DNA from 2 places in the Rhizobium sp. RHZ01 genome. Region 2 is predicted to be linked to the other one. Evidence: riboswitches for the same ligand, from Rfam matches in the RefSeq annotation. Region 2 holds a riboswitch; the other holds the start of a gene.
What was found. A riboswitch is a leader RNA that binds a small molecule or an ion and turns the genes downstream of it on or off. The one in region 2 is predicted to bind cobalamin.

Region 1: linked by a shared signal. The riboswitch ahead of bluB (5,6-dimethylbenzimidazole synthase) and the one ahead of IB248_RS22825 (CbtB domain-containing protein) in region 2 are both predicted to bind cobalamin.

Annotation. Positions count from the first base shown of each region.
Region 1 is NZ_JACUZZ010000004.1:166,133-171,584, reverse strand. Features, by position in the region: gene IB248_RS06975 (DUF2865 domain-containing protein) at 1-696, shown strand, start outside; gene bluB (5,6-dimethylbenzimidazole synthase) at 703-1,392, opposite strand; cobalamin riboswitch at 1,432-1,614, opposite strand; gene IB248_RS06965 (PD40 domain-containing protein) at 1,641-2,474, opposite strand; gene IB248_RS06960 (LTA synthase family protein) at 2,692-4,620, shown strand; gene IB248_RS06955 (DUF1003 domain-containing protein) at 4,702-5,226, shown strand; gene IB248_RS06950 (hypothetical protein) at 5,360-5,452, shown strand, end outside.
Region 2 is NZ_JACUZZ010000025.1:377-5,828, reverse strand. Features, by position in the region: partial or broken gene IB248_RS22845 (transglutaminase-like cysteine peptidase) at 1-586, opposite strand; gene IB248_RS22840 (hypothetical protein) at 534-881, shown strand; partial or broken gene IB248_RS31880 (porin family protein) at 842-1,004, opposite strand; gene IB248_RS22835 (EAL domain-containing protein) at 1,306-2,871, opposite strand; gene IB248_RS22830 (histidine phosphatase family protein) at 3,255-3,818, opposite strand; cobalamin riboswitch at 3,876-4,013, shown strand; gene IB248_RS22825 (CbtB domain-containing protein) at 4,042-4,251, shown strand; gene IB248_RS22820 (CbtA family protein) at 4,265-5,008, shown strand; gene IB248_RS22815 (hypothetical protein) at 5,047-5,452, shown strand, end outside.

The DNA of each region.
Region 1 (5,452 bases), on a different contig from region 2:
AATGGCTGCAACGAGGAACAGTGGCCCGCCGACAGCGGCGATGGATATGCACCGCCTCCAAGCATTGAAGATCAGGCGCTGCGAAACGACACCTTCGTACCGCCGGGTGGCGATCCCGGCCAGCGCCGATACGGTCTCCCCGGCATGTCGACGCCCTCTCATCTCAATACCGTCTGTGTGCGCACCTGCGACGGTGGCTTTTTTCCGTTAAGCTCGAATGCAACCTCGCAGGACTTCGCCCGCGATGCCGACACCTGCTCGAAGATGTGTCCCGGCATCGACACCGAGCTCTTTTATCATGACGTCTCCAGCACTGAGACTTCACAGATGATATCGGCGGCGACGGGCGCTCCTTACAGCGCAATGCCGAACGCTTTCGCCTACAAGAACCGCAAACCCGGCGAAAAATCATCCTGCAGCTGCGACCTCAACGCCTACTATGAGCGGATGCGAAAAAGCCAATCGATCAGCGAACCGCCGCAACAAGGATCGATCACCACGATCGAAACCAAGAAGCCCGAGCCAGCGAGAAAGGTCGCCGCCCCGGCTGCACCGCAGCCTCAGGTGCCGGACAGGCCATATGATCCGGCGACCAACAAGGTGCGCCAGATCGGTCCGCAGTTCTTGGCCGGCGACCAAGGCACAATCGACCTCAAGCATCCGGCAAAGCCGGGCCCTCAGCCGCAGCAGCAATAGCCGCCCTCAGTCCGCTGGATTGTCCCAGCGATCCGTAAACACCAGTTCATCCAGCAGCAATCGCTGGCGCCATCCTTTGACGGCGAGTTCCGGCTGGTCATAGAGCCGGTCGACATAGCCGACGCAGAGCCAGGCAACGATCTCGACCCGATCAGGAACACCGAGGATGTCCTTGATATCGGACTCGTGAAAGATACTCACCCAGCCGACCCCCACGCCTTCGGCGCGGGCGGCGAGCCACAGATTCTGCACGGCACAGACCGTGGAGTAGGAATCCATCCGCCGATTGTGCGTCCTGCCAAGAACGACATCGCCGCAGCGGTCCGGATCGCAGGTCACGCAGATGCTGAGCGGTGCGGTTCGGATGCCCTCAAGCTTCAGCGAGCGATAGAGCTGTTGCCGCCCGCCTTCAAACATCTCGCCGGCCTCGCGGTTGGCGCGATTGAAGGCCTGCCACGCGGCCTCCTTCACCTTGTCATCGCGCACCAGGATAAAATTCCAGGGCTGCATGAACCCAACGGACGGCGCGTGATGCGCGGCCGTCAGAAGCCTTTTGACGACGTCGTCCGGTATGGCATCCGGGAGAAACTCGGAACGCACGTCGCGTCGCGTCGAAATCGCCCTGTAGACGGCGTCGCGTTCCTCGGTCGAAAAGGCTGCGGCTCCCGACAGGGAGCCTGAATGGTCTGGTCGCATCGTCAATCCCCAACAACACAACCGCCCGCCGTCCACGCGGGTCAGTCTATGGTGTCGGGCCGGTCTTCTGACTTGGCGTCATCCGACTGCCGCGCCTTCCCGGTACTGGACCAGTGGCTCTTTGCGGCAGCCGTCAGCCTTACAGCGTTGGGCACGTTTCGGTCTTTCACCGAATTCCCGATTCTCCCGCCCGCGGCGGGCACCCGACGGACGCGTCTATGCCCATAAACCCTGGCCGACGCAATCCCTTAATCCGAGACGGGAAAGTAGCGCACATAGGCGAACTCATCACCTGACGGCGACCAGTTGGGCACGTTGATCGTTCCCTGCCCGCCGAAGAGATCGAAGAGCATCGTCAGGTTTCCGCCGTCCATGTCCATCAGCCGCAGGCGAACATCGAGATCGCGTGGATGGTCGAACACATCAGGATCGTAAGAAAGGATCAGAACCTTGTCGTTGTTGGGCGACGGATGGGCAAACCAGTTCCCATAGTTGTCACTGGTGACCTGCTCAAGACCGGTCCCATCGGGATGGATTCGCCAGATTTGCATGAGGCCGGTGCGGCTAGAATTGAAGTAGATCCATTGACCGTCGGCGGAATAGTCCGGCCCGTCATTGCGTCCCTCGCCGTGGGTCAGCCGCTTTTCTTCGCCGCCGTCAACGGAGATCGTGTAGATATCGAACAAATCGTTGCGGATGCCACAATAGGCGAGTTGCTTCCCGTCGGGCGACCAGCCGTGCCAATAGGATGGCCGATTTTGCGTCACCAGCCGCGGCGTACCACCTTCGGCCGGCAGCACATAAATCGTCGACTTCCCGAACTCGGTTTTGTCGGAGATGACGATCTGGCGGCCATCGGGCGAAATGCCGTGGTCGTTGTTGCAGGTCGTCGCAAAGCCGGTATCGACCTTGCCGACCTTGCTCGAACCATCAAGTGCGAGACGGTAGAGGAGTCCGTCGCCGTTCAACAGAAGATAGGTCCCATCCGACGAAAAGTTCGGCGCCTCAACGAGTTGCGTGGTTTGCCAGACGACGCGCGCCTCGCCTGTCCTGATGCTGTAGATCTCAACGGAACTGCGCAATCTGAATCCTCCTAAGCATCGAATCCGCCAGACCTACGACGGCTCGCCACTCAGCACAAGCAAATGCGCCTGACCGAGAATCTGCTCTGGAGGTAGTTCCTGCGTGATGGGCGTTTTATCCACCGATCACAAATGCAGGAAACCTAACGGTTCATCTAGCATTCATGACAAAGATGTGACAGTTCGACGAAGCTTTTATGACGTCGGAGTTTTCCAGTTGATCGCGTTGGTAATGAGGTCTGCAGCGGCAGCGCGTTTTGCGTCGCTTTCCACCGATTTCGGGGGAAGCGCTCGGTCGCCCGCCCTACGCACCGCACTCAGCGTTGCTTTTTGTGCCCTGCTTGCGCTCCTTGCCACCGCCACTGTCGAGATCATTGCCCGCGATGGGTTGGCCGACGTCCGCGAATTCCTGACATCGCCTGTGCGTCCGGGGATGACGACGGTTGTGATGTTGACTGTCCTGATGCTGTCGCTCGATGCAGTCCTGGGCCGGCGGTTCATTTCGGCGCTGATCGTTCTTCCGCTTGTGATCGTCCCCGCCATCGTATCCAACCAGAAGCAGCACTACCTTTCGGACCCGCTTTATCCATCGGACGTCCTTTTCGGGCGGCAGATCATGGAACTGCTCCCTGTGATGGTGCGCGACCGCCCCTGGACGGCCGTTGCGATGCTTGTCGGCATCGTCTTGTCCGTTACCGCGATTGTCTTCCTCTGGCGCTTCGCCTGGCGCAACTTCCCAAAGCTCCCAAGGGCCTCTCGCGTCCGCCGGCTTTGCGTCGGCCTGCCCGTTATCGCGGCTTTCGGGTCCTTGATGGACTATTCCCAATATTCCTTCATCCGTGACCGCCTGCAGGTGGTTCCGATGATGTGGGACCAGAAGGAAAACTACCGCAGCAACGGCTTCATCCTCGCCTTCATCTTCAACATTCCGATGGCAGACGTGGCAGCGCCTGTCGGCTTCGGTACAGAGGCGCTCGACGCCATCCCCGGCCGCAACTACGGCTACCTCAGCGGGCCACGCGAAAAGCCCGACGTGATCATGCTGATGAGCGAGTCATTCTGGGATCCGACCCGCCTGAAGACGCTGAGCCTGTCGCCAGATCCTATGCCGACGATCCGTGCAGAGCAGTCCGGCTATGTCTTCTCGCCGGAGTTTGGCGGCATGACCGCCAATGTCGAATTCGAGGCGCTGACAGGTTTCTCCAACGCCTTCCTGCCATACGGCAGCATTCCCTACCAGCAATACATCCGTCGTGATGTTCCCTCGCTCGCCACGTTCTTCCGTGGCGAAGGTTACGCGGCGCGGTCGCTTCATCCGTTCAGCGGCTGGTTCTGGAATCGCAACGAGGTTTACAAGGACTTCGGCTTCGAGCAGTTCCGCTCCGAAGAAACCCTGCCTCCCATGGAAAAGCGAGGCATCTTCGCTTCGGACGAGTCGCTTATGAAGGAGATCATGAACGAGGCTGACGGCATGGATCGCCCGTTCTTCTTCTTTGGCGTCACCTTGCAGGGACATGGCCCCTACGAACCGAACCGTTACGCCCACAACACTATCGACATCAAGGGCAACCTGAACGATGCCGACCGCGCCACCCTTGGCACCTATACGCAGGGTGTCAAGGAAGCCGACGACAGCCTCAAGATGCTGATGGATTGGGCAGAAAAGCGCGACCGCGAAACGATCATCGTGCTGTGGGGCGACCACCTGCCCCCGCTCGGCAATGTCTACATGGCGACCGGCTACATGCCGGACCAGGTTGCCACCCGCAAGGCATCAGTGAGCGTCATGAAGCAGGAACACGAGACCCCGCTCGTCATCTGGTCGAACAAGAAGGGCAGCAAGAAGGATGTCGGCACCATCAGCCCCTCACTGCTTTCGTACCACCTCCTGAAGTTCGCCGGCTTCGAGCATCCCTACTACACGGGCTTCCTCGGCCGCGTGCAGAAGAAGTACAGCGTCATCGACCGATATCAGCTCATTGCCCGCGACAACACGGCATCTCCCGATTGGGTCCTGAAGCCGAAGAACCTCGATCCCCTCGTCCGGGACTATCGATACCTCCAGCATGACATCATGTTCGGCAAGGCTCAGACGCTCGAGCGGTTCTTCCCGCAGCATGCCTGGCTCTATGCGCAAGGCACATAGAAAAGCGGCACAAGCCCGCATTGCAATTTGAAAACATTACGGAATACTGGCGCCCGAGCGATCTAGCATTCGGAGTCGGCCATGCATAACCTATCGGACCTCATCCACCATCACTTCGACAAGCCGGCCGACGAACTCGGCGAGATCGAAAGGCGCGTTCTCGCGAAGGCGCACGAGCGGAAGATAATCTCGACCGATATCAATGCCGCTCTTCAAGCCGAATCTTCCTCCGGCCAGCGCTTGGCAGATACGATTGCGCGTGTTGGCGGCTCGTGGAGCTTTATTATTGCTTTCCTGCTCTTCCTGGTCTGCTGGTGCGTTGTAAACACCATTGTATTGCTGACGCGCGCCTTCGATCCCTATCCGTTCATTTTCCTCAATCTCGTGCTTTCGATGCTGGCGGCGATCCAGGCTCCGATCATCATGATGTCGCAAAACCGCCAGGCGGAGCGCGATCGTTTCGAGGCGGCAAAAGACTATGAGGTCAATCTCAAAGCAGAACTGGAAGTTCTATCCCTGCATCAGAAGATTGACATGCGCGTGCTCACCGAAATTGCAGCATTGCGCGAAGACATCGAGCGTTTGAACCAGCGTCTGCCCAGTTGATCGAAGGATCCGGGATCGCTTGAATTTAACTATACCAATCGATTAACGATCCGCTAACCAAGTGCCGCATTGAAACATCGACGCAAATGTTGGAGGAGCAACGGGAACCAATCCGATCCGACAATACGATACGATGCTCACTGGCCGACTGCATACACGCGACGAAATCCTTCATCACCCTCTGTTTCTGTCGATCGAACGCCAGATCGCACTCCACCTTATCGGC
Region 2 (5,452 bases):
CTACGTTCCGGAATATTGGTCCGCTCTCGGGCCGGCCAGCGTTACTTGCCAGGCGCTTCTGTCGTTGAAGTTCTGGCTTGCCAGAAAAGTATATCCCGTGCTTGCCTAGGGTTTTACTTTGCCTGCAAGATTGTCGAGAACATAATCGCCGGATCTCAGTCGGGCCAGCAGGACGACATGGTTGTTGCCGCGGCGATCGATGACAACCGAAAGCGCCAGTTTGTTCGACGCAAAGCCGGCGCCCAGCAAGGTTTTCAGCTTCAGTAGGGCATAGTCTTCGCAGTCGCCTTTGTTGTTGATGGGAAGCGACCAGTATTCGGATTTCCCCGATGTCTGTGCGTCCGTCGCCAGCGTTGACCTGCCTGTTCACCTTTTGAAGCAAAGGCATAGCCTTCTCGTCGGTCATCTCGTGGCCGCCGTTGCCATGGCAAAGCCAAGTATAGCGCGTGCAAGCCGAGGGGAAGCCTATCGGCGCTCCAATGGCGCCTGATGCGCGCAGGGCGGATCCTGCATAGCTCTCACCAGAAAACGCTGTGAAAACAAGCGTGAACGCTGCGAAAGCTGCCAAGGTCCGCGTCGAAAACATCCTATCGGCTGAGTGCTGCGCAACCAAGGTGGCGGTAACGAAGGCGGCGGTAACCAGGGTGGCGGTAACGAAGGTGGTGGCAACCAAGGCGGTGGCAACCAGGGTGGTGGCCACCAGGGTGGCGGCAACCAGGGTGGTGGAAACCAGGGTGTGGAAACCACCACTAAGGCTTATCTTACACGGCGACCAGCCTCAGTTCAGAGAAGCAAAGCCCGGGCGTATGTCCGGGCTTGGTCATTTCATCGTTGAGCAGTCTCAAAATCTGAAGCCAACGCCGACGGTAACAACCTTCTGATTGAAAACGGTGTCTATGCCCAAAAGGACTTTGCTGCCGTAGTCGTTGTAACGACATTCCACGCCCGAAGATGTTGTACGTGAAGGCGTAGTCGAGACCGGCTCCGGCGGTCCACCCTGAGAACTGGCATCGAAGCCGTTCCAGGTGAAAACTGGGGCTGCTGGTACAACCGCGGCCGCCCCCTCATAAGATCGGGGGGCGACGCCACCCCTGCAAGACCAATGAAGGCCGCCGAGGCGGCAGCGATACGAAAATGCGCGATAAATCCCTCTCCTATGACAAGGGTCCACTCACTTTGCGCACCGATCGGGCTAGGTCCGATCGGTGATCGCGGTCCATGCTGCGTGAGCGAACGTGGCCCTGTCTGAACGGGTCCATTACGAAGTTCTGATGTAGAGGACTACTGGAGAGGAGTGCGGAGCGCTTATCCGTTGGCCAATGTCTCGTGACGGTCAAGGGCGAACGAGCGCGTTTCTTCGGCGGGCATCGCCTTGCCGAAGAGATAGCCCTGTCCGACATCGCAGCCGAGTTGAAGCAGGTGGCCGAGTTGGCGATGCTCTTCGATGCCCTCGGCGGTGGTCTGTATGTTGAGGCTGCGCCCGAGCCCAAGCATGGCGCGGATGATTTTTTCCTGACGCTCATCATCGCGGTACGTTGCGATGAAGCTCTTGTCGATCTTGATCTTGTCGAAGCGATAGCGGGCGAGCTGGGCGAGGCTGGAGTAGCCGGTGCCGAAATCGTCAAGCGCGATCTGAACGCCTGCATCGTGGAGTTCATCCAGGATGATTGCGGCAACCGCCGGATCCTGGATCAGGGCATTTTCGGTGATCTCGATCTCCAGACGACTTGGCGGAAGACCATTTGCCGACAACACCTTGAAGATGCGCGAGGCCAGCAGCTTGTCCTCCATTTGCACCGGAGAGACATTGAAGGAGAGGGTAACGTGGTCGTCCCAGGCCAGGGCGTCTCCGCAGGCCTGCGCCAGAAGGTCTTCGAAAAGCTCGGTGATCAGTCCGGTCTCTTCGGCAATGCCGATGAACTCCGGCGGCGGAATGGCGACGCCTTCTTCGTCCGTCCAGCGAGCGAGCGCTTCGAAGCCGCAGACCGTGCCTCTCTTGAGATCGATCAACGGTTGATAGAAGGGGCGGATGGCCTTTTGCTGAATTGCGACGCGCAGCTTGGATTCCAGCGTCGCGCGCTTTGCCACCTTGTCCTGCATCGAGGCTTCGAACACCATGTGGTGGTTGGGGCCGCGTGACTTCGCCTCGTACATGGCGAGGTCGGCTCGGTGGGCCGCGTCCTCGAGCGGCTCTTGACCCTGCTCCCAGCGATCGTGGCCGACGCTGGCGCCGACTTCGACCGCGAACCCGTTGATGTGAATGGGCCGTGTTACGGCTTGAATGAGCAAACGCGCGAAGCGTTCTTCATGGCGGGAGGAGAGGCCAAGCGCAACGACGACGAACTCGTCGCCGCCGAAGCGATAGACGCAGTCCGCGTTTCCGATTGCGCAGATCCGTTTTGCCACCTCGATCAGAAGGGCGTCGCCGCCATTGTGGCCGACAAGGTCATTGACCTTCTTGAAGCCATCGAGGTCTATCGAGAAGATTGTCACGTTCTGCTCCCACTCGTCACCTTCGACGTCGGTCTTCGTCCTTTGCGGCAGGACTTTCCGTTCGAACGCATAGCGGTTGGGAAGTTTGGTGAGGTGGTCGTGGGTTGCTGTCCAGTCGGCCTTGGCCTGAGCGGTGGCCCGCAGCTCCATCTCCTTGCGCAAATCGACAATGCGCAGGATCGAATAGACGAAGCTCATCGCCCCGCCGATGCCAAGGGCGAGGACGAGCTTGTCTGCACCATAGCTTTCGTAGGCGCCGACGAAGGCGACCACACAGTTATCCAGTTCCAGGATTGCACCGACGAGCCATAGCGTTACCCCCAACGCCATGACCAACAAGCATTGCCTCCCGGCCCTGCTCTGGAAGAATACCGGCATGCTTTACTCCATCTCCACCCGGGCGCTGATGTATCATGGAAGTCTGAAGCGTTTGTTGAAATCAAAGGGCGATTTCTTGTTATCGAATCGCTATCACGGCGTGTGAACTGGCTCGAAAGCCGCGGTGAAAAACGAGGCGAGCGCTTGTCGCTCGCCTGTTGTTCTCAAAGTCTGGTTAGAAGGGTGACGCTGACGACGAGCAGGAGAAGCATCCCGGCGCCAGTCATACGTAGCAGGCGCGTGCGTCGCATCCGCGCGCCGCTCCAATCATAGGGCATGCAAAGTCCTCCTTGGGGCAAGGATTGACAGCCCGACGGTGTCGGGTCGAAAAACTATCGCATCGATTGCTTGCGTAAGGCTGGACTAAATTATCGCCCTGAAAATTAGGTGGTTTGTCCTTCGAAGCGCAGGGACCAGCGGCTTCCGTTGCTGGTCATGTGAGCGACGGCGAGCGGTTCGATATCGGTAATCCAGAATGATGACAGGGGGGCATTCAGCGTGCCGATGATGGCTGCTCGGATGACCGCCGCATGGGTAATGGCGATGATGTTACCGCCGGACTGCAAGTGCTCGCGCATCCAGCCGTTTACACGCATGCACACGGCAGCGATCGCCTCGCCACCATGCGGTGCTTCCTCCGGTTGCGCCATCCAGGCGGCAAGGTTCTCGGGTTCCGCTTGCTGGATCTCGGCGATCGAACGGCCCGCCCAGCGGCCAAAATCGCAATCGGCGAGCGCCTCGGAAACTTCCGGCTGCAAGCCAAGCGCGCCGGCCGTCTGCCGCGCGCGCAGCGTCGGGCTGGCGAAGACGCTGTCGGCGTGCCGCAGGCGTGGGGTGATTGCCCGTGTGGCAATGATTGCCTTTTCATTCAGCGGTTCGTCCTGCGGGAAGCGCGCCTCGCGGTTGGCGGCCGTCGGGCCGTGGCAGATCCAGGTAAGGCGCGTCATCACGTTCGTTGTCTCCGGATATCGGGGAGCGTGGCCCGCCGCTGCATGAAGTTTCGTTGACAGGTTCGAAGCGGCAGATATAACGGTGATGTTGTGGGTTTGGAAACCGGTGAAATTCCGGTGCGGTCGCGCCACTGTGATCAGGATGAGGATACCTCGGACTGGAAGTCAGACCCTGCCACGCAACGATTCTCGACTGAACGCGTCATTCCAGGAGGAATACATGTCTGACACTACTTTTGCGCCCGTCGCCGCACCGGCTCCGATTCCGGTTGGCGAGCTTTTGCCTTGGGCCATCTTCGGCGGTCTACTGATGCTCATCGCCATCTATTTCGTCGGTACCGAAGAGGGCGCGATGGCGCTTTTCAACGGTATGTACGTGCACGAGTTCGTGCATGACGGCCGGCATCTCCTCGGCTTTCCCTGCCACTAAGGGAGTTCCGGACATGGTTGGAAATCTTTTGCTTCGCGGCATGCTCGCGGGGGTGGTCGCTGGCGTCCTCGTTTTCGCCTTTGCGCATATTTTCGGCGAGCCGCTTGTCGACCAGGCGATCGCGTTCGAGGAGGCGGCCGCCCAGGCGGCGGGTGAAACTGCTGAGCCTGAAATCGTCAGCCGCGCCACGCAGGCGGGCCTTGGCCTCTTGACCGGTGTAATGGCCTACAGCATTGCTGTCGGCGGCCTGTTTGCCCTCGTATTCGCCTTTATCCAGGGGCGGTTCAGCAATCTGAGCGCCCGCGGGACCTGTGCCGTCATCGCCGTTGCGGCGTTTGTCGCTATCGTGATCGTACCCAACATAAAATATCCGGCCAATCCGCCGGCAGTCGGCAATCCCGACACCATTGGCGTCAGGACCGAGCTGTTTTTCCTGATGATCGTCGTTTCGATCGCTGCGCTTGTAGCGGCAATTGCGCTTGCACGCCGCCTCACGCCGCGGTTCGGTATGTGGAATGCGGCAATCGCGGCAGGTCTGGCCTATGTCGGTTTCATCGGCCTCGTGCAGTATCTGCTGCCGCCGATCAACGAGGTTCCGGAGAACTATTCGGCTATGGTTCTCTGGCGTTTCCGTACGACCACGATCGGGATGCACGCCATCCTATGGGGCGTTCTTGGCCTGGCCTTTGGTGCTCTGGCCGAGCGCAAGCTCGGTGCCGCACCCAGGCTCAGCGCTCGCGCGTCGGTCTTCCATTGATCGGAGAAGGCTCCGGAGTCCGGAGCCTGTCCTCAGAGATGACCAGTCGGCGTCCCATTTTTCTTGTAGCCATGATTGCTGTCCTGCAGCTTTGGTCCGTCGCGGCCGACGCGCACCAGCGGAGCAGCAGCGGTTCCCAAAGCGGCATCGCGATCGCCGAGATCTCACATGGCGAAATGGTCATGATGGCGGAGTATCGCGATCGGATCATTGATCTCGCGGCGCGTGCCACGGACACGAACGAGCCGTTCCGACGCGTGCTGAACTATGCGCAGATCCAGCATGCCTATTGTCTCTGGGGCAAGATGCCGGGCGGGGTGACCGACGAGGCCAGTCCATTCAATGAATGCTCGCACGCCTACCTCGCGGCAACGAAGGCCGTGCTCCTGTCGATGCGCAACATGGGCGCGGAGGCGGACGAGGCGGAGGCCATCGTCTCTGCGA